Regions from separate parts of the Micromonospora sp. NPDC005163 genome, predicted to be linked through region 2. Evidence: riboswitches for the same ligand, from Rfam matches in the RefSeq annotation. Region 2 holds a riboswitch; each other region holds the start of a gene.
The links. Region 2 has a riboswitch for cyclic di-AMP ahead of ACWD6N_RS04255 (coiled-coil domain-containing protein). Riboswitches for the same ligand answer to the same signal wherever they lie in the genome.
Positions count from the first base shown of each region.

Region 1: another riboswitch for cyclic di-AMP. It lies ahead of ACWD6N_RS31490 (coiled-coil domain-containing protein); the one in region 2 lies ahead of ACWD6N_RS04255 (coiled-coil domain-containing protein).
Region 3: another riboswitch for cyclic di-AMP. It lies ahead of ACWD6N_RS32055 (LysM peptidoglycan-binding domain-containing protein); the one in region 2 lies ahead of ACWD6N_RS04255 (coiled-coil domain-containing protein).

Region 1 is NZ_JBSFYP010000071.1:25-7,138, forward strand. Features, by position in the region: gene ACWD6N_RS31490 (coiled-coil domain-containing protein) at 77-1,141, opposite strand; cyclic di-AMP (ydaO/yuaA leader) riboswitch at 1,147-1,279, opposite strand; gene ACWD6N_RS31495 (cation diffusion facilitator family transporter) at 1,421-2,338, opposite strand; gene ACWD6N_RS31500 (HelD family protein) at 2,445-4,562, opposite strand; gene ACWD6N_RS31505 (alpha/beta fold hydrolase) at 4,670-5,614, opposite strand; gene ACWD6N_RS31510 (carbonic anhydrase) at 5,795-6,418, shown strand; gene ACWD6N_RS31515 (hypothetical protein) at 6,511-6,840, opposite strand.
Region 2 is NZ_JBSFYP010000003.1:179,267-186,380, reverse strand. Features, by position in the region: gene ACWD6N_RS04280 (hypothetical protein) at 1-999, opposite strand, end outside; gene ACWD6N_RS04275 (heavy-metal-associated domain-containing protein) at 1,014-1,223, opposite strand; gene ACWD6N_RS04270 (metal-sensitive transcriptional regulator) at 1,378-1,674, shown strand; gene ACWD6N_RS04265 (heavy metal translocating P-type ATPase) at 1,714-3,807, opposite strand; gene ACWD6N_RS04260 (YibE/F family protein) at 4,118-5,494, shown strand; cyclic di-AMP (ydaO/yuaA leader) riboswitch at 5,661-5,791, shown strand; gene ACWD6N_RS04255 (coiled-coil domain-containing protein) at 5,796-6,815, shown strand; gene ACWD6N_RS04250 (carbonic anhydrase) at 6,871-7,114, opposite strand, start outside.
Region 3 is NZ_JBSFYP010000074.1:9,759-16,872, reverse strand. Features, by position in the region: gene htpG (molecular chaperone HtpG) at 1-1,396, shown strand, start outside; gene ACWD6N_RS32060 (hypothetical protein) at 1,998-3,164, shown strand; cyclic di-AMP (ydaO/yuaA leader) riboswitch at 3,546-3,717, shown strand; gene ACWD6N_RS32055 (LysM peptidoglycan-binding domain-containing protein) at 3,719-4,366, shown strand; gene ACWD6N_RS32050 (hypothetical protein) at 4,436-4,783, opposite strand; gene dinB (DNA polymerase IV) at 4,895-6,082, opposite strand; gene ACWD6N_RS32040 (GNAT family N-acetyltransferase) at 6,128-6,652, opposite strand; gene ACWD6N_RS32035 (GNAT family N-acetyltransferase) at 6,649-7,114, opposite strand, start outside.

The sequences.
Region 1 (7,114 bases), on a different contig from region 2:
CTGGCAAAAAGGGCGGAACGCGCCCGCCCCCCGGGGGGGGGCCCCCCCCCGGGGGGGGGGCCCCCCGGCCGGCGGGTCAGTACACCGACAGGTGCACGTGGTTGGTGTGGTCGCTGGACGGGTCGCCGCCCGCCCCGCTGTACGACTTCCACCCGCTGCTGGGCAGCCAGATCTGCCTGTACCAGATCACGTACAGCACGGCGAGCCGGTCGGCGTTGCGGATGAAGTACGCGGCCAGGTTGTTGCCGTACGTCTTGTCACCGCCGGTGGCGTCGCCGCCGAAGCCGCCCTTCTGCGCGGCGAAGTCGCACGCCCGGCCCTTCGGGTGCTCGCCGGAGCCGCCGTTGCGGTGGCAGGAGACGTACCGGGTGAAGCCGGCCGCCTTGGCCTGGTTGAGCGCGTGCAGGGTGCGCGGGGTGATGCAGCCGGAGGCCGGGGTGGGGTCGTTGACGCTGCACGACTCCGACGGCCAGGAGCCGTCGGAGTTGCGCGGCGCGGCCGTGGCGTTGGCGGTGGAGGTGCCCCGGTTCGAGCCGCCGTCGGCGGTCGTACGGGCCTTCGTGGTGGCCACGGTCAGCGCCCGTTCGGCCTGCTCCTTGCGCTTGGCCATGACCGTGACCTGCTTGCGCTGCTCACGGATCTCGCCGTCCAGGGCGATGCGGGTGCGATTGACCTCGTCCCTGGTGGCGGTGAGGTCGCGCAGCGCCCGGTCCTCGTTGGCGGCGACCGCGTCCAGCGTGACGGCCCGGTCCATGAAGCCCTCGGGGGTGCTGCTGCTGAGCAGCGCCGACACCGTGCCGAGCCGGCCGGTGCGGTAGGCCAGTCCGGCGATCTCGTCGACCTTGCCGCTGCGCGCCGTGAGTTCGATCTCGGTGGTCTTCAGCTGGGTGGCGAGCTGCTGCTGCCGCCGCACGGAGGTGTCCAGGGCGCGTTTCGCGTCCAGGTATCCCTTGCTGGCCGCCTCCAGTTGGGCCCGCAGCGCCGGGGTGCCGCCCTCTTCGTCTCCGTCGGGTGCCGCGGCGGCCCGCTGGCCGGTCGGGGGAGCGGCCGAGGCGGCGCCGGCCGGGATCGCGACGCTGAGGGCGAACATCGCGACGATCAGGGCCGCCAGTCGGGCGGCGGGTGGTCGTGCTGGTACCACTACGCATGTCCTTCCGTCAGCCGCCGACCGGGTTAGCTGACGGGTTCGGGACGGAAGATCCCTACCGCGGACGCGGATGCACCCCAGGAACATGGTTCCCCGGTTCGCCCCGTTCGGGCGATTAGGCGGCGACCGCCACCGGCGCCGGGAGGGCGCCGCCGGGTGGAGGCCGGGACCGAGCCTACCGGTGCCGATGGGACCAGTGCAGCCGATGTGACGGACGGTGCGTGCGTCGTCACGGAAAATTCCGGCCAAGCCGAGTAAAACTCCTGAAACGCACTACCATTCGACCGAACCGCACGCCCCGGGGGCCGCGCCGGGTTCGATCTGCAACGTCGCGTGCTCGATCCGGAAGTCCTCGTGCAGGGCGGTGCGTGCCGCGGTGAGCACCACTCCGACATCCGCGCCGGGCGCCATGGTCAGGTGCGCGGAGGCCACCTCCATGCCCGAGGTGAGCGTCCAGACGTGCAGGTCGTGCACCTCGACCACGCCGGGCACCGCGGCCAGCCGGTCGTGCACGGCCGTGACCTGGAGGTGCTCCGGGGCGGCCTGCACCAGGATGCGGACCGCGGCCCGTCCCAGCCGCCAGGTGCGCGGCAGGATGAACACGCCGATGGCGACCGCGACCAATGGGTCGGCCCACCACCAGTCGGTGACCTGGATGAGCAGCGCCGCGCCGATCACGCCGAGCGAGCCGAGCAGGTCGCCGAGCACCTCCAGGTAGGCGCCCTGAAGGTTGATGCTCTCCCGGGCGCCCGCGCGGAGCAGGCCGAAGGCGGCCACGTTGGCGAGCAGGCCGAGCACGGCCACCGCGAGCATCGGACCGGCCAGCACCTCGTGCGGGTCGCCGAACCGGCGGATCGCCTCGATCACCACGTAGACCGCGACACCGGAGAGCAGGACCGCGTTGGCCAGCGCGGCGAGCACCTCGAGTCGGTAGAGCCCGAAGGTGCGTTGCGGGTCGCCGGTGGCCCGCCGGGTGGCGGTGATCGCGGCGAGCGCCATCCCGATGCCGAGCACGTCGGTGAACATGTGGCCGGCGTCGGAGAGCAGGGCCAGGGAGCCGGTGTGGAACGCGGCCACCGCCTCGACCACCATCAGGGCGGCGAGCAGCCCGAACGCTGTCCAGAGCCGCCCCCGGTGCTGGTGCGCGGCGTTGGTGACCGACCCGTGGTGGTGGTCATGACCTGCGCCCACGAGACCACCCTCCGCCGTCGATCGGGACCGGGTCAAATGTATGCTCACATCGCTATGTATGCAAGTGTACGGCAGGTCGCCGACCCGCGAGGGGCGCCGCCGCAGGTCAGCCCGTCGGGTCGATGGTGGTGAGGCGCTGGGTAGCGCGGGAGAGCGCGACGTAGAGGGTGCGTACCCCGGCGCCCGGATCCGCCCGGATCTCGCTCGGGGCGATCAGCACCACCCCGTCGTACTCCATGCCCTTGGCCTCCAGGCTGGTCACCACCTGCAGCCGCGGCGCACCGAGCGCGCCGAGCCAACCGGCGACCTCGTCGCGGCGGGGGACCGGGGTGATCACCCCGACCGTGCCCTCCACCTCGGCCAGCAGGCCGGTGGCCGCCTCCACGGTCGCGGTCTCCAGCTCGGTGGCGGGCACCACCAGCTCGACCGGATCGACCCCGGTGGAGCGGACGGCGGTCGGCAGCGGCAGGTCGGGATAGATCCGGCGGATCTCCGCCGCCGCCACCGCGAAGATCTCCGCCGAGTTGCGGTAGTTGGTGGTCAGCGTGAAGTCGTGCCGCTTGCGTCGGCCCAGCGCCTGGTCCCGGGCCCGGTTCAGCTCCTCCGGGTCACCGGTCCACGCGGTCTGCGCCGGGTCACCCACCACCGTCCAGGAGGCCAGTCGGCCGCGCCGACCGACCATGCGCCACTGCATCGGCGAGACGTCCTGCGCCTCGTCCACCACCACGTGCGCGTACTCCCGGTAGTCCGCCGGCCGCTCCCGGGCCGCCGCCCGCGCGGCCCGCTGCCGGTCGCCGAAGCTGCTCAGCTCGCGGACCCCGCCCGCGAGCTGGAACGGGTCACGTCGGGCGCGGGCCGGCTGCGCCGGCTTGCCGAGCAGCGCGTCCAGCTCGTCCAGCAGCGCCACGTCGGCGATGGTCAACCCGGCGGCGTCCAGATTCTGGTACGCCGCGCTGAGCAGCCGGATCTCGGCGGTGGAGAGGATCCCACCCGCGTACCGGCGCAGGCGATCCGGTCGGGCCAGCCAGCCGAGCACGTGCCGGGGGTGCAGCCGTGGCCACCACGCCTTGAGAAACTCCCGGAACTCCGACCGCTCGGCGATCTCGTCCTCGAAGGCCCGCTGCTCCGGCAGCCGGCCGATGCCCAACCGGCGAGCCTGTGCCCACAGCGCGGCGAAGACACCGTCGAAGCCGGCCCGACGGACCTCGTTGCGCCGGGCACCCCGGTTCAGCACGCGGTCCCGGATCCCGTCCAGTTCGGCCCGGTCCAGCCGCAGCAGCGTGCCGCGGTAGAGCAGCCGCAGCTCGCCCGGGCCGCCCGGCACCGCGTCCCGCACCGCGCGTTCCAGCACCCGGCGCATCCGCAGCGAACCCTTCACCGCCGCCACCTCGGGTGAGTCGGTGCGGGTGGCGGTCATCCCCGGGAATAGGGTGCCCAGCGAGTGCAGGGTCGCGGTGTCCTCGCCGAGCGAGGGCAGCACCGAGGCGATGTACTCCACGAAGACCGAGGACGGGCCGACCACCAGGATGCCGCCGCCCGCGTACCGGCTGCGGTCGGAGTACAGCAGATAGGCGGCCCGGTGCAGGGCGACCGCGGTCTTGCCGGTGCCCGGGCCGCCGGCGACGATCGTCACCCCGGAGCCGGGCGAGCGGATCGCCTCGTCCTGCTCCCGCTGGATGGTCGCCACGATGTCGCGCATGCCCCGGCCGGTGGCCCGGGACAGGGTCGCCAGCAGCGCGCCGTCGCCGACCACCGTCATCCCCTCGGGAGCGGCGGTCGGGTCCAGTAGGTCGTCCTCGATCCGGGTGACCCGCTCGCTGCGGGACTGGATGGTGCGCCGGCGCACCACGCCCTGCGGCTGGGCCGGGGTGGCCTGGTAGAAGGCGGCGGCGGCCGGTGCCCGCCAGTCGACGACCAGCGTCGTCGCGTCCTCGTCGCGGATGCCGAGCCGACCGACGTGCAGCACCTGCCGGTCCCGCAGGTCCAGACGGCCGAAGACCAGCCCCTCGTGCTCGGCGTCGAGGGTGTGCCGCCGCTGCGCGGCGTGGAAGACCATCGCGTCGCGCTCGACGAGCGCGCCGAAGGTGCCCACCCGGGCCATCCGGTAGCCGTCCCGCTCGGCGCGGACCGCCGACCGCCGCAGTTCGGCGAGTCGGGCGTACACCCGGTCGAGGTGCCGTTGCTCGACGGCGATCTCCTGCTCCAGGGCGGTCTGGTCGGTCAACGCACGCTCCTTCGATGTCGCCGGCAAGCGGCGCGAACCGCGCGGGCCAACCGCAGAAGGGTACGGCCCTGGGCCCGGCCTCCCGCGCCCGAGGTGCGGGAACGTGGTCAGACACCCGTCCCGGCGGGGGTCGTGCCGCTCGCGCGGGGCGCCGGCTCGGCGAGCACCCGGCTCAGGACGCCCGTCAGCGCGGCGTTCACCTCGTGCGGGCGTTCCATCATCAGCATGTGCCCGGCCCCCGGGCAGACGGTCAGGTCGGTGGCCGGCAGTACCGCGGCGATCGACTCGGCGCACGGCGGCGGGGTCAGCCGGTCCCGGTCGCCGACCAGCGCGGCCGCCGGCAGGTGGGCCAGCGCGGCGAGGGTGTCCAGCCGGTGCTGGGCGCCGATCGAGGCGCGGAACCCGCCGATCGAGCGCAGCGAGGCGCGGGCCACCGCCGAGGTCACCAGCCGGATGTCGGCCGGATCGCAGCGGTCGCCGAAGAGCATCCAGCGGATGCTCGGTTGCAGCGCGCGCAGCAGCGCCCGGGGTGCGCGCCACGAACCGCACCGGGCCAGCACCCCGGCGCCGGTCGTCTCGGCCAGCCGGATCAGCCGGGCGATCCGGGGCGAGAGCCCGTAGACGGTGTGCGTGTGCCCCTCGGCGGTGGTCGAGACGAAGACCAGGCCGGCGGTCCGGGCGGCGAAGTGCGCCGGGTGGCGGTGCGCGTACTCCATGATCGTCATGCCGCCCATCGAGTGCCCGACCAGGACCACCCGCCCGGTCGGCGCGACCGCGTCGAGCACCGCGAGCAGGTCGTCGCCGAGCTGGGCCAGGGTGGCAGTGGGCAGCGGCATGCAACTGGACCGGCCATGCCCCCGCGCGTCGTAGGTGACCACCCGCACCGCGTCGCCGGACGACCCGGTGAGGGCGTCGACCTGCCGGTGCCAGCTGCGCCCGTCCAGCGTCCAGCCGTGCAGCAGAACGGCGGTGACCGGGGCGTCCGTCGGCCCCGTCGCCTCGACGTGCAGGCGTACCCCGTCGGGCAGACCGACCTCGAACCGCTCCGGCATCGCCACCTCCCAGGGCCGCCCGGCACGAACCGCACCGGCATACCCGGCGGTAACACCGGCTACCCGCCATGACACCACGCCAATCACGCGCAGAGAACATTCCCGACCCCGCCCGTGGCCACCCCACAGCGGGCCAAGCTGAACGGCATGGGGTCGTCGGGGGCAACGCCCGGACCGCCGGTGGGTGGACCGTCGGCACCGGGGCGGCAGGCCGGTGGTACGCCGCGCGCCGCGCTGGCCGAGCTGCTCGCCGGTAACCGGCGGTTCGTCAGCGGCCAGCCGGTGCACGGACACGACGTCACCGCCGCCGCGGCCGCCTCGGGCGACCAGCAGCCGTACGCGGTGGTGCTCGGCTGTATCGACTCGCGGGTGCCGCTGGAGGCGATCTTCGATCAGACCTTCGGCGCGATCTGCGTGATCCGCACCGGTGGGCACGTGCTGGACCGCGCGGTGTGCGGCTCGATCGAGTACGTGGTCGGCCAGCTCGGCGTACCGCTGGTGATGGTGCTCGGCCACGAGCGGTGCGGCGCGGTGGGAGCCGCGGTGGACGCGCTGCGCGCCGGGGTGCGTCCCGCCGGGTCGCTGGCCCACCTGGTGGACGAGATCGCTCCGGCGGTGACCGAGGCGGGGCTGGACGACCCCGCGGTGCATCCGCTGGCGATCCGCCGGCACGTCCGGCGCACGGTGCGGACCCTGCGCCACGACGACCTGCTGGCCGGGCCGGTCGCCGCGGGCGGGGTGGCCGTGGTCGGCGGTCTCTACGACCTGGCCACCGGGGAGGTCGCCCTGTTGGACCCGGCCTGAGCCCCCGGCGGCCCGGCGGCCAGGTGGCGAACGCGGAACCGCCCGCCGGGAGATCCCGGCGGGCGGTTCGAGGTGTAGCGGTGGGGGAGGGCTCAGCCCTCGAAGACGCCGGCCTCGACCAGGCGCTTCTCGGTGGCGTCCCAGCCGTCGCCCGGGTGGGTCGTGTTCAGGTTGTTGATCTCCGCCCGGATCTTGGCGGCGTGGCCGGCCGCGGCCAGCACCCGGATCTCCTCGACGAAGGCCTCGGAGTCGGTGCGCAGGTGCGCGGTCTTGCCGTTGGTCAGGTTGCGCACGTAGGCGTGCTTGCCGCCGTTGAGCGGGATGAGGTACTTGAACTCGCCCAGCACGCTGAGGGCGCCACCCTGGCCAGCCTGGCCGGCCCGGACGGACGCGCGCGCGGTCTTAGAGGTGTTGCTCGCCACGGAGGTACTCCTTGCAAGACGTACGGGAGGACTGGAACGTCCGGGGGCTGTGTGCGGGCCACCACCTGGGTCGACCCACGAAGTTGTGCGCGGCACAAGCCGCCGATGGAACTGTACAGGACCACGACATCAGGCTGGTCGTCGCGGTGTCCTGAGAGGCAACGGGGACCACCCGTCCGGCTATTCCGGCCGGCGTTTTTTCCGATTCTCTGGCGCACCATCCGTCACACGAGTAATCATGTGTAGCAGCAACAACTCCGGTGGACGAGGTCGT
Region 2 (7,114 bases):
GTGCCCGTGCCCGGGGATGCCGTGGTCGGCGTCCCCGGTCGGCGCGGGTCCGCTCGGGGTGGGATCGGTCGGGGTGGGATCGCCACCGGTCGTCGGTGCGCCGGTGGGCGGGGTGGGCGAGGTGCCGGCGACCACGGTGAACTCGGCGGTGTGCACCGACCCGCCGTGCCGGAAGTCGAGGTAGAGCCGGTAGCTGCCGGCCGAGGGCACCTCGGCGAGGAAGGTGACAGCCGGACCGGGCGGGGTGCGCCCGTCGCCGGGTGTCCCCTCCGGGTGCACGTGCAGGTATGCCAGGTCACCCCGGCGCAGCGCCACGAGATGGCCGTACGCGCCCAGGTAGGGCTCCAGGTCGGTCACCGGCCGCCCGTCCCGGCTGACGGTCAGTGTGAGCGGCGAGGTCCGGCCGGGCTGCACCGCGCCGGCCAGGGTGACCGTGTAGCCGTCGACGGTCGTGCTGGTCGCCGGCGCGGGCAGCGGCCGTTCGGCCAGCGTTCCGGGGACCGTCACGTCCACCCCGAGGGTCAGCGGCTCTCCCCCGGTCGGGGCGAAGTCGGCGAACGCCCGCCACTGCCCGGGGCCGGCCAGTGGGGTGGCGACGCGCCACGTGCCGTCCGGGGCCAGGTCGGGATGCACGTGGCGGAAGCCGGAGAGGTCCCGCCGAGCGACGATGAGATGCATCCGCTTGTCGTGCGCCACGTCGAACCGGGTCACCGGTCGGCCGTCCGGGCCGCCGATCCGAAAGGCGAACTCGCCGGCCGGCGCGGCGACCGGTTCGAGGGTGTAGCCGCGGTCGGCGACGAGCAGGCCGCCGGGGAGCCGGTCGGCCGCCTCATCGTGCTCTCCGTGGCCGGCCGGGCCCGGCTCGTGGGCGGCCCCGTCGTCGTGCCGGTTCTCGGCGACCGGGGCGGCGGGACCGGCCACCTGACCGATCCCGTACGCCGCGCCGAAGACCGCCGCGAGGCCGAGGGCGAATCCGCCCAGTCTGGTCACCGTATTCATGCCGGGCCTCTCGATCAGGCGTCGACGAGGTCGTAGCCGGCCTCGTCGACGGCGGTCCGGACGACTTCCACGTCCAGCGGCTGGTCACTGCTGACGGTGACCCGGCCGGTGGCCAGGTCGACCTGAACCTCGCGCACACCCGCGATGGCGCCGACCTCGGCGCTGACCGAGCTGACGCAGTGCCCACAGGTCATGCCCTGCACCTGGTACGTCGTGTTGACCATCGAACCGTCTCCCTCCGCCACCTCCGAGCCTATACCCCCCAGGGGTAAATCGAAGGCGGACGTCTGTCCTTGTGTTGTACCGGTACCCGGTGGGGGTATCCCCGACAGAAAGGGACAGTACCATACCCCCCAGGGGTAGGCTACCCTGGTCGCCATGACCGCACCCACTCCGATCCGCGGATACACCGCCAGCAAGGATCAACTGCTCGCGCGGCTCCGCCGTGTCGAGGGGCAGGTCCGGGGCATCGAGAAGATGGTCGACGACGACCGCTACTGCATCGACGTGCTCACCCAAATCTCCGCGATCCAGGCCGCGCTGGACAAGGTGGCGCTGGGGCTGCTCGACGGGCACGCGCGGCACTGCATGCACGAGGGCGCCGCCGAGGGCCGGGCCGACGAGATGGCCACCGAGATGATGGCGGCGGTCGGCCGGCTGATGAAGCGCGGCTGAGACCGGGTGACGCTCGCCCGGTCCGACCGGACCGGGCCGTCACTCGGTCTCCGGGTCGAGGCGTACCCCACGCAGCAACTGGGCGTTGAGCGCCACCACGATGGTGGACGCGGACATCAGCACCGCGGCCAGCGCCGGGCTCAACGCCACCCCGGCCCACGCCAGCACCCCGGCCGCCAGCGGCAGCGCCACCACGTTGTAGCCCGCCGCCCAGGCCAGGTTCTGCCGCATCTTCCGGTACGACGCCCGCGAGAGCCGGACCACGGCACCGACCCCGCGCGGGTCCGACGAGGCCAGCACCACCCCGGCGGACTCGATCGCCACATCGGTGCCCGCGCCGATCGCGATGCCGACGTCCGCCCGCGCCAGCGCCGGCGCGTCGTTCACCCCGTCGCCGACCATCGCCACGGTCAACCCCCGCCGCTGAAGCTCGGCCACCCGGCCGTCCTTCTCCGCCGGCAGCACCTCGGCGAAGACCTCGTCGACACCCCGCCGGAAACCCAGGTCGGCGGCGACCGCCTCGGCCACCGGACGGGCGTCACCGGTGATCATGGCGATGGCGCGGACGCCCGCGGCGCGCAGCTCGACGATGGCCTCCCGGGCCTCCGGACGTACCTCGTCGGTCAGCGCGAACGCGCCGAGCACGGCGTCCGGCGGCCGTACCAGGTACAGCACCGCGGCGCCCCGCGCCGACCAGTGGCCGATCGCCGCCTCCAGCTCGGCCGGGAGCGACAGGCCCAGCTGCCGCAGCAGCGCCGGACCGCCCACCGCGTACTGCGTACCGTCGACGGTGGCCTGCACCCCGCGCCCCGGCAGCGACCGGAACCCGACGGCCGGGGCCGGTCCGACGCTCCCGGCCGCCGCCACGATCGCCCGAGCCAGCGGATGCTCGCTGTCGGACTCCACGCCGGCCGCGATCCGCAGCACCTCGTCCCGCGCGACGCCGGGTGCCGTCGCCAGGTCGGTGACCACGTGCTCGCCCCGGGTCAGGGTGCCGGTCTTGTCGAACAGCACCGCGTCGACGGTCCGCATCCGCTCCAGCGCCAACCGGTCCTTGACCAGGATCCCGGACCGCGCGGCCAGTGCGGTGGAGAGCGCGACGACCAACGGAATGGCCAGCCCGAGCGCGTGCGGGCAGGCGATCACGAGGACGGTGACCGCGCGGACCACCGCCTCGTCGGGCCGGCCCAGCGCGGTCCAGACCAGCACGGTCAGCACGGCGGTGCCGGTGGCCAGGTAGAACAACGCGGCCGCGAACCGGTCCGCCAGCAGCTGGGCCCGCCCGCCGGAGCGCTGCGCCTGCGCGACCATCCGCTGGATGCCGGCGAGCGCGGTCTGCTCACCCAGCGCCTCGACGCGGACCCGGATCGCCGAGTCGGTGGCGACGGTGCCGGCCACCACCCGGTCCCCTGCCGACCGGGCGACCGGACGCGACTCTCCGGTGATCATCGACTCGTCCAGCTCGGCGCCGCCGTCGACGATCCGCCCGTCCGCCGGAACCCGCCCACCCGGCCGGACCAGCACCACCTCGCCGACCCGCAGCTCGGTCACCGGCACCGGCTCGACCCGCCCGTCCGCCGCCACCCGCTCGGCATCGTCGGGCAGCAGCGCGGCCAGTGCCGCGAGCGCGCCCCTGGCCTGACCGATGGCCTTCATCTCCTGCCAGTGCCCGAGCAGCATGATGGTGACCAGCGCGGCAAGCTCCCACCAGAAATCCAGGTCGAAGGCGCCCACGCTGGTGGCCAGTGACGCGGTGTAGGCGACGGTGATGGCCATCGCGACCAGCAGCATCATGCCCGGCGCCCGATCGCGGACCTCGCGGACCGCGCCGACCAGGAACGGCCAGCCGCCCCACCAGAACACCACCGAGCCGAGCACGGGCCCGACCCAGGACCGGCCCGGGACGTCCAGCCCGAGGCCGAGCCGGTCCAGCACCAGGTGGCTGGTCAACACCACCGGCACGGTGAGCACGAGGCAGACCCAGAACCGGCGGCGGAACATCGCCGGATCGTGCCCGGCGTGCTTGTCGTGCTGATGTGGCCCGCCGTCGGCGTGTCGCTGGTGGCCACCGGGCCCGGCGTGGCGCTCGTCGGCGGCGGGACGATCGGGGTCGGGCGGCGACGGAGCGGGCATGACTCCAACATGCCGGTCCGGAACCCGCCACGCGAGCGGTTCGACCACCCGACACTCCGGCACGACCTGCGTCCCCGGGTCGGGCTGGTTAGCATTCCGACGATGGCCCTCCGGATCCCGCTACGCAGTTGGGCAGAGGTGCCGCCACGTTGTGGCGTCACCTCCCGCCGACCGGGCCGAGCTTTCACCCTGCGTGGTCACGAGGTCGCCGTCCAGCGATCCGGCGCGCTCGTCGCCGCTTTCCCGCGGCGGCGGTGAACCGACCGGCCCGTCGGCACGTACCCCGCACCGGATCGTTGGGAGTCTCGCATTGGGTTCCGACCACACCCGCTCCGCTCCGTCCGCCCCACCCCGGGTGCGACGGATCCTCGTCGCGACGGTGGTGCCCCTCTTCGTCGCGACCGTGCTCGCCGCGGTCGTGCTCTGGCCTCGCGACGGGTCACCGCGGACCGACGGCGGTGCGAACGTGCCGCGCTACCACGGCACGGTGACCCGGGTGGTGACCGAGCCGTGCCCAGCGGCGGCGCCGAACCCCGAGGGCACACCGAGCGTCGGGGACGGGCCGTGCGGCACGGTGGACGTCCGGGTGAACGACGGGCCGGCCTCCGGCCAGCGGATCCAGACACCCGTGCCCGCCGGACCCGGCGCGCCCCGGGTCGAGGTCGACGACGAGGTCATCCTGGTGGAGCTGACCGACCCGACCGATCCGACCGCCAGCAGTTGGAACATCGCCGAACACCAGCGCGGCGCGCCGCTGCTGTGGCTGGCGGTGATCTTCGCCGCCGCGATCGTCGCGTTCGGCCGGTGGCGGGGCCTGGCCGCTCTGGCCGGGTTGGCCGCCAGCTTCGCCATCCTGCTCACCTTCGTGCTGCCCGGAATCGGCGCCGGCCGGTCGCCGCTGCTGGTAGCGGTGGTCGGTGCCGCGCTGATCATGTTCGTGGTGCTCTACCTGACGCACGGGGTCAGCGCGCAGACCTCGGTCGCGGTGCTCGGCACCCTGGGCAGCCTGGTCCTCACCGGCGTACTGGCCACCATCGTCAGCGGCGCCACGCACCTCACCGGCTTCGGCAGCGAGGACGCCACCACCCTGTCGATGTTCCAGGCCGACGTGGACCTGCACGGCCTGCTGCTCGCCGGGATCATCATCGGCTCGCTCGGGGTGCTCGACGACGTGACCGTCACCCAGGCGGCCACCGTGACCGAGCTGGCCAACGCCAACCCCGGGCTGACCCGGTTGCAGCTCTACCGGGCGGCGACCCGGGTCGGCCGGGCGCACATCGCCTCCACCGTCAACACCATCGTGCTGGCGTACGCGGGCGCCTCGTTGCCGCTGCTGCTCCTGCTCACCGCTGACTCGCGACCGATCGGGCAGATCCTGACCAGCGAGTTCCTCGCGCAGGAGATCGTCCGCAGCGGGGTCGCCACGCTCGGGCTGATCGCCGCCGTACCGCTGACCACCGGGCTGGCCGCGATGGTGACCGCAGCCGGCCGGCAGACCACCGCGCCCGCCGCCGAAGCGCCCGCCCCGCGACCCCAGCCCGACCGCGCCGAGGCACTGGCGGCGCTGAGCTCCCCGCGCACGGATCGGCCCGACCTCACGTCGCCCGACCCGACGCGGACCACACCCTCATCCACCGCCACCGACCGGTGGCCAGAGCCGAACAGGAGCACGGATACGGCATGGTGACACTCCTCAACGTGACCACGTCGGGCGTCCGCCCTGAGAACCGCATCACTGGTCACTCAGCGCCATGGCGAAATGACGCTTTTAGTCGGTATCAGGGCGTAGCTCAGCCGGTGGGCTCTCGGGTAACCTCACTGCCGGTTACCGATGAAGGCGCGAAGCGGCGCCTGCGGTGCCACCGCCCAATCGCCAACCGGCGAGCCGGGAACCCAGGTACGTGGGGTGAATCCGCGACAGCGGTAGGGGCCACTTCCGCCCCGAACCCGTCAGCTAACCCGGTCGGCGGTCGACGGAAGGGAACATTGTGACGGCACCCCTACGCCGCTGGTTGACACCCGTGGTGGCCGTGATCGCCGCACTGACCGTGCTCGCCGGGCCCCTCCCGGCGCAGGCCGCCCCGACGACCCCCACACCGTCCGGGCACGAGGAGGACGGCGAGCCCCAGTTGCTCAACGACGTGATCGAGCAGACCAACCGCAAATTCTCCGCGGCCAAGTCCAAACTGAACACGTCGAAGAAGAAGCAGCTGCAGCTGGCGCTGGAGGTCGACCGGGCCAAGGCCGACCTGAACGCACTGGCGCCGCAGGTCGGGCAGATCGCCGCCCAGTCGTACCGCACCGGCCGGATCGGCCCGCTGGCGATGCTGCTGGAGAGCGAAGCCCCGGACTCGTTCGTCCAACGTGCCGCCGCGCTCGATGAGATGAACATGGTCAACGAGAAGAAGCTCGCCGAGGTCAACGCGGTGAAGACCCGCGCTGAGCAGGCCAAGCTGGCCCTCGACGCGGAGGTCCGCGAGCAGCAGAAGCAGACCGCCCTGATGGCCAAGGAGAAGCGCGAAGCGGACAAGGCCCTCGCCCTGGTCGGTGGGAAGGGCTTCACCGGCGGGCTGGTGTCGGCCACCTCACCGGTCGCCCGGCTCGGCCCGGGCCGGACCGCCGACGGCGACTGGAAGTCCGAGTCGTGCAGCCAGAACGACCCGACCACGTCCGGCTGCGTCACCCCGCGCACGCTGCACGCGTACAAGGAGGTCAAGCGGGCCGGATTCAACCGGTTCGTCGGCTGCTACCGATCCGGGGGGCCGTGGGAGCACCCGAAGGGCCGCGCCTGCGACTGGTCTCTGCAGAAGAGCGGCTTCAGCCCGTGGCACAACGAGGACACCCGGACGTACGGCAACAACGTCGCCGCGTTCCTCATCCGCAACGCCGACCGGCTCGGCATCTACTACGTGATCTGGAACCGGCAGATCTGGTTCCCGGCGACCGGCTGGAAGTCGTACAGCGGGCCGTCGAACCACACCGACCACGTACACATGTCGCTGCTCTGACCCACGCTCTCCGTCGAGGGCCGTTCCGCGTGACGCGGAGCGGCCCTCGACGCGTTCAGGCGGCGGGCGCGGCCGGACCGACCGGCGTGCTGGCGTCGATCGGTCCGTCGAGCGTCGTGGCCGGCACGGCGGCCACCGGACGCACCACTCCGGCGGCCAGCCGGTACGACACCCCTACCACCGCGCACCGCCCCCGCTCCACCTCGGTGGCCAGCACGGGCGACTGCCCGAGCAGCGCCTCGACGGTCTGTGCGATGTGGATGTCGACGATGCGGCCGATGTCGTCCACCCCCTCCGCC
Region 3 (7,114 bases), on a different contig from region 2:
CACCACGGTGACCCTGCACCTCAAGCCGGCCGACACCGAGGACAACCTGCACGACTACACCGCCCAGTGGACCATCCGGGAGATCGTCAAGCGATACTCCGACTTCATCGCCTGGCCGATCCGGATGCGCGTCGAGCGCTCGGGCGCCGACGGCGAGGCGCCCACCAGCGAGGTGCAGACGCTCAACTCGATGAAGGCGCTCTGGGCGCGGCCCCGCGACGAGGTCGACGCCACCGAGTACCACGAGTTCTACAAGCACGTCAGCCACGACTGGGCCGACCCGCTCGAGGTCGTGCACATGAAGGGCGAGGGCACCTTCGAGTACGAGGCGCTGCTGTTCCTGCCCAGCCACGCCCCGCTGGACATGTTCGCCCCACAGGGCCGCCGTGGCGTCCAGCTCTACGTCAAGCGCGTGTTCATCATGGACGACTGCGAGGCGCTGGTCCCCACCTACCTGCGCTTCGTCAAGGGCGTGGTCGACGCGCACGACCTGTCGCTGAACATCTCCCGGGAGATCCTCCAGCAGGACCGGCAGATCCAGATCGTTCGCCGTCGGCTGGTCCGTAAGGTCCTCGCCACGGTCCGGGACCTCAAGGCCAACCACCCCGAGCGCTACCGCACGTTCTGGACCGAGTTCGGCGCGGTGGTCAAGGAAGGGTTGATCGACGACACCGACAACCGCGACACCCTGCTGGAGATCCTGTCGGTGGCCTCCACCCACGACCCGGCCGAGCCCACCGACCTGGCCGGCTACGTGGCACGGATGAAGGACGGCCAGAGCGACATCTGGTACGCCACCGGCGACTCCCGGGCCGCCATCGAGAACTCCCCGCACCTGGAGGCGTTCCAGGCCAAGGGCCACGAGGTGCTGCTGCTCACCGACCCGGTCGACGAGGTGTGGGTCGAGCGGGTCGGCGAGTACGACGGCCGTCCGCTGCGGTCGATCGCCAAGGGTGAGGTCGACCTGGACACCGACGAGGAGAAGCAGCAGGCCGAGGCCGAGCGTGAGCAGCAGCGACAGGAGTTCGCCGGGCTGCTCGACTGGCTCGGCACCACCCTTGCGAACAGCGTCCGGGAGGTCCGCCTGTCGTCGCGGCTGACCACTTCACCGGCCTGCGTCGTCGGCGACGCGCACGATCTCACCCCGACCCTGGAGAAGATGTACCGGGCGATGGGGCACGAGGTCCCGTCGACGAAGCGGATCCTGGAGATCAATCCCGGGCACCCGCTCGTTGCCGGGTTGCGCAAGGCCCACGAGCAGAGCGGGAGCTCCGAGGCCCTGACCGAGACGGCCGAGCTGCTGTACGGGCTGGCGGTGCTCGCCGAGGGTGGCGAGCTGGCCGACCCGGCCCGATTCACCCGGGCCCTCGCTGACCGGCTGGCCCGCACCCTGTAGCCGGAGGGGGACTGATCCTTTCGTCGGATGGGGCGGCGTCGCTTTCTGGATCATGCAGCGTCTGCAGGTAGCCACAAGCTTCACTACTCCGATGGCTGCGCCGAGCCCACCCGACGCCGCTGATCCAGATCACGGCGCTGTCCGAGGAGCAGACGGACAACGTCTACGACGCGTCGAGGTCGGCGGAGTACGCGCATCCGGCGGGCCGCCGCCCGGCTGCGGGTGACGTTACCGAGGCGGCCGGCACCCCGTACGGCGATTACGGGCCTCGGCCGTTACGGAAGGGTTGGGAAAAGTGCGGCGATAGTCGTTGGTGATTCGCAAATAGCGCTGACCTCTTCGATTGTGTTACATCGTGGAATCCGGGCAGCGCTATTTCATGCTGCGCGTATTCGCGCTAACGAGACAGATTGGCCAGTTTGGAGCGCTCCGCACCCGGCAGGGCTCCCGGAAAATTGCGACGGCAATATGCTCCCCGACAGGCCCCTTCCACTGTCAATAGACACAAGCAAATATCTCATTCTCCATTCCGATCGACGTGCGAAGCGGGGTTCAGGAATGGGCTGCCGCAGAGTGCGGATGCGCCACCATTGGGGGACACATGGCCGTCGTCGTAGTGCTAGATATCGATGAAACTCTGCGCGAGCAGCACAGCCTGACGATCGAAGTCCGCTCGGACGACGCCGGTGTGCCCGTCGCGGTGGCCGCGCTCCGGCAGGCTCTGCTCCGACTCGAAGCGACGGGAGCCGGCGGGGAGCGGGTGGGCCCGGCCGTCGTCTCGTCACCGATCGCCTTGCCCGGCGCGCAGCTCCTCGTGATCGACTTCGGCCCGATCCCCGCCGAGCATGTCCTCGCCATACCGGAGCTGCTGGCCCGGCAACTGCGCGATGCCGGTGTGCGCGACGCTCTGGTCTCGGTGGCCCGGCGCGGCCCGAGCCACGACATCGAGGAGTTCGGCGTGTCCGCCCGGGCTTACCTGCGCGGGCCACTCGGCGCGCCGTTCGGCGACGCCCCGTGCCAACTGCCCCCGCCCCTGCTGAACGTGGCGCTCGACTGGTTGCACGCCGAGCGCGGACCCGCGGACGAGCTGAGCGCTGTCGTGCTCGGCGTGCGGGTTCCGCTCACCGCCGAGGCGGCCGGCTCGGCCACCGCCACCGTACTGTCTACTCTGCCCACAGCCATCACGGTGACCCTGCTCGCCGGCGACCTCACCAACCGGCTGGTGGCCGCGACCGTCGGCGGCTACCACGACGTGCTACCGGCGGCGGCGCTCTCCGTCGCGCAGCCGCGCGCCGACCCCGCCGACGCTGGCGACCTGGCCGGGCCGATGCACCGGTTGCGCGACAAGCTGCACGCGCACAGCGGATTGCTGGTCTGGGCCGGAGTGGACGCCGAGCCGGACAGCCGTCGGGTGAGCACGCCACAGTGGTCGCAGCGGCTCCCGAGCGACGGAAAGCCGGTGACCCGGCGGCCCGGGGTGGAGATGCTCGCCGACGCGCTCATCCCCGACGCCATGTGGTACCAGATCCTCTCCGCCGGGCACCTCGACCGGCTCGGTGGCCTGCCACCCGGGGCGACGCCGCTGCCCGGCCGGCGGGCCGAGTTGACTGTCGGGGACGCCGAACAGTGGCTGCCGGGCCACCCCGACGCCCTCGCGGTTCTCGCCCGGGGCCGCGAGCTGCTCGCCGGCTGCCTGGTCGACGAGGCGCAGGCGTGGCAGATGACGGCCGCCCGGATTCGCCGTGCCACGCCGCCCGGCGGCCGTTGACCGCACCGGGCGGGACGGTCGGCGTACCAGGGGATGCGGCAAGCGGTGCGAAGTCGCCTGGTCGCCGCGACCAGCCACCGCTCGTCTGGGCACGAACCGTCGGGACCAGCCAGATCGTCTACAGCGCCCTCGGTCACGACGTCCGGTCGTACGAGTCGCCGGGACACGTCGAACTGCTCGCCGGATCGTGGCCTGGCTCCGGCACGAGACCTGAAACGCCGGCCTGATCGGAAACGGTCCATGGTGGTCACTGCACACACTTCGATTGCCCGCAACCGCTACGCGGCTCGCCCCGCGCGGCCCGGTGAAGAAGTTCACAGGGGGTGGGCGACCGTCACCGACCGTGCCTAACGTCGGTCGGGTTCGCCAATGCGGACACCGCGACCGGCAACGCCAAATCCTGCCCCCGGTCGTCGGAACCCAGTCACCCGGGCAGGAGCGGGGGACCCAACGTTCCTCGGTGCACGTCACCTCGGGGTGAAGCCGCCACCGCGCGGCCGGGCTCCTCGGCCCGAACCCGACAGCTCACCTCGCCGGCGTGGAGGAAGCCTCACATGTCATCTGCACACACGCCCCGTCATCGGCGGGTCACCACCCGCCGCGTCGCCGTCGGCACCCTGGCCGTCGGCGCTGTCACCGGCGCCGTCGCCCTCTTCGGCCCGGCCGCCCCGGCGCAGGCCGGGGTCAACTGGGACGCGATCGCCCAGTGCGAGTCCAGCGGCAACTGGCACATCAACACCGGCAACGGCTACTACGGCGGGTTGCAGTTCTCGCAGAGCACCTGGGCCGGCTACGGCGGCAAGAAGTACGCCGCCCGCGCCGACCTGGCCAGCCGCGGCGAGCAGATCGCGATCGCCGAGAAGGTGCTCGACGGGCAGGGCATCGGCGCCTGGCCGACCTGCGGCAAGAAGGGCGGCTCGTCGGGCGGCTCCGCCGCGAAGTCCGCGACGAAGAAGTCCGAGTCGACGTCCAAGCCCCGGGAGCGGTCGTCGCGCGGCGAGCAGCCGGCGACCCGCAACCACAAGCGCACCGCGCCTTCCACGGACGGCAGGACGTACCTGGTCAAGCCGGGCGACACCCTGTCCGAGATCGCCCAGGCCCATCAGGTGGCCGGCGGCTGGCAGGCCCTGTACGAGCGCAACCGTCAGGTGGTCGGCGGCGACCCCGGTCTGATCTTCCCGGGTCAGCGGCTCGCCCTCTGACACACGACGCGCGGGCGCTCGACCGGACTCCGGCCGGGCGCCCGCGGGCGTGTCGAGAAGGGGTGGGCGTCAGGCGGCCGACACGGCGGCTTCGGGACGCGCCGACCAGGCCCGGCGCGCGGTCGGAACGCCCTCAGCGGGCCGGTCAGCGGATGCGGTTGTTTCCTCGCCCCGCGTCGGAGCGACTGTGGACGGTGTGCCGGCCGCACCACGGGCCAGCCGGAGCGCCTGTTCAGCGGAGCTGCGGGCCGCGCACGGCCACGGCTGGCCGGCGCAGAGCAGGTTGCGGCAGGCGCCGTCCTCGTCCGGCTCATGTGCACTGAGCACGTCGATCGCGAGCTGCCAGAGCAGCGGGTCGGTCACGTCGCCGGGACGCTGCTCGCGCCGGCTCGGACGGTTGCTGGTGTCGTCGGACATGGTGGTCCCCCCTGGTCAGACTGATCTTCACTACGTGACCCGCTGCGGCCGTCGCCAAACCCCTCGCCGCTGTGATGTCCGGCGCTTTCGCCCCGCCGCCACCTGGTGCGGTCAGTCCGGCAGCAGCGGCACCTCGACGCCCGGATCACGGCCGAGCAGCACCGCGCGGGTGAGCGCCGCCGATCCGAACCGGTCGCGGACCGCGTCCACCGCGGCGTCCAGCTCGGCTCCCGGATTGTGGTGGAACGGCAGCTCCGGCTGGACCGGGTTGTCGTCCAGGTTGCCGACCGAGACGCCGATCAGCGTGACGCCCCGCCGGTCGATCTCGGGCAGGGCGGCCCCCAGCAGCGCCCGCGCGGCGGCGAGCAGCGGCGTGGTGTCCGCGGTCGCCTTGCGGACGGTGTGCGAGCGGGTGGCCCGGGTGTAGTCGCCGAAGCGCAGCCGCAGCATCACCGTGCGCCCGGACCGTCCGGCCGCCCGCATCCGCCGGGTGACCCGGTCGACCAGGCCGGCCAGGACGGCGTCCAGTTCCGCCGGCGCGTGTGGCGTACGGCTCAGCGCGTGCTGCGCGCCCATCGAGCCGCGTCGGCGGCCGACCAGCACGGCCCGCGGGTCGCGGTTGTGCGCCAGGGCGTGCAGGTGCCGGCCGGCGCCCGCGCCGAGTATTGACACCAGCGCCGCCTCGCCGAGCCGGGCCACCTCGCCGACGGTGCGGATCCTCCGTTCCCGCAGCTTGGCGGCGGTGACCGGGCCGACGCCCCACAGCCGCTCCACCGGCAGCGGGTGCAGGAACGCCAGCTCCGCGTCGGGCGAGACGACCAGCAGCCCGTCCGGCTTCGCCACCCCGCTGGCCACCTTCGCCAGGAACTTCGTCCGGGCCACGCCCACGGTGATCGGCAGGTGGACCCGTTCGCGGACCTCCCGGCGCAGCCGCTCGGCGATGTCGGCCGGCGGCCCGACCAGCCGGCGCAGACCGCCCACGTCCAGGAACGCCTCGTCGATGGAAAGCCCCTCGACCAGCGGGGTGGTCTGCCGGAAGATCTCGAACACCGCCCGGCTGGCCGCCGTGTACGCCGACATCCGGGGCGGCACGACGATCGCGTCCGGGCAGAGCCGCCGCGCCTGCTGGCCGCCCATCGCGCTGCGTACGCCCCGCGCCTTCGCCTCGTAGCTGGCCGCCAGCACCACGCCGCCGCCGACGATCACCGGCCGCCCCCGCAGGCGCGGGTCGTCGCGCTGCTCGACCGACGCGTAGAAGGCGTCCAGGTCGGCGTGCAGGATGCTGGCCCCGGGCGACACGTACATATGTTCGCATGGCGTTCGCGATCACCACAGTGAGCTGCGCTAACAGGGCCGCCGGTCGCTGATTTCCCCGCCCGTTGGCAGCGTGTAGTGATGAAGTGACACGGCGCTTCCGTCCGGGGCGGTCCACTGCGCCGTGCTGGTGCCGGTGCACCGCCACCCGGTGCGCTCGTAGAGGGCGGTGGCCGCGGTGTCGCTGACAGCCACGTCGAGCAGCAGGTCCGTCCCGCGCTCGGCCGCCCACCGCCGTGCCCGGGTCAGCAGAGCAGCGCCCAGCCCGGTCCCGCGGGCGGTCGGCGACACGAAGAGGCGAGTCACCTCGGCGGTCGGCCGGGCGAGCGACCCGTCCGCCGGGTCGGGCAGCCGTTGCACCGCCACGTGCCCGACGATCGCCGAGTTGGCGTCGACGGCGACCCACGCGCGCGCCGGACGGGGCTCGCGTAGCCACTGGTGCGGGTCGGCGGGCCAGTTCAGCGGGTACCGGTCGGCCCCATGGACGAGGGCGAGCGCCGCCACGCATCCGTCGAGGTCGGTGGCGCGCCGCCGCCGGATCTGCGGTGCGGTCACAGCTCGTCGAACGGGCCGGCGTACCGGAACTCGCCCCGGATCGACTCCCGCCACGCGCTCAACGGGCGGGCCTGGAAGTACTGCGGGCCCCACGGCTGCGGCGGGGTGACGCCCAGCTCGACGGCCGGTCGAAACCCGAATCGCGGGTAGTAGTCGGGGTGGCCGAGCAGCACCACCAGCGGCTCGTCCCGGGCGTCGGCCGCGCCGAGCACCGCGTGCATCAGCGCCGAGCCGACCCCGCGCCGTTGCCGGTCGGGAAGCACGCCGAGCGGCCCCACGCCGAGGGCGACCGGTTGGCCGGCCACCTGGGCGCGGGTGGCCACCACGTGCCCCACCACCTGCCCGTCCGGGTCGGTCGCCACCAGGGAGTACGCGGGCAGCCAGCCCTCGTCGGCGCGCAGCGCGTCGACCAGGGTCGCCTCGACCGGTACGCCACCGTCCGGCGCGGTGAAGGCGGCGGCG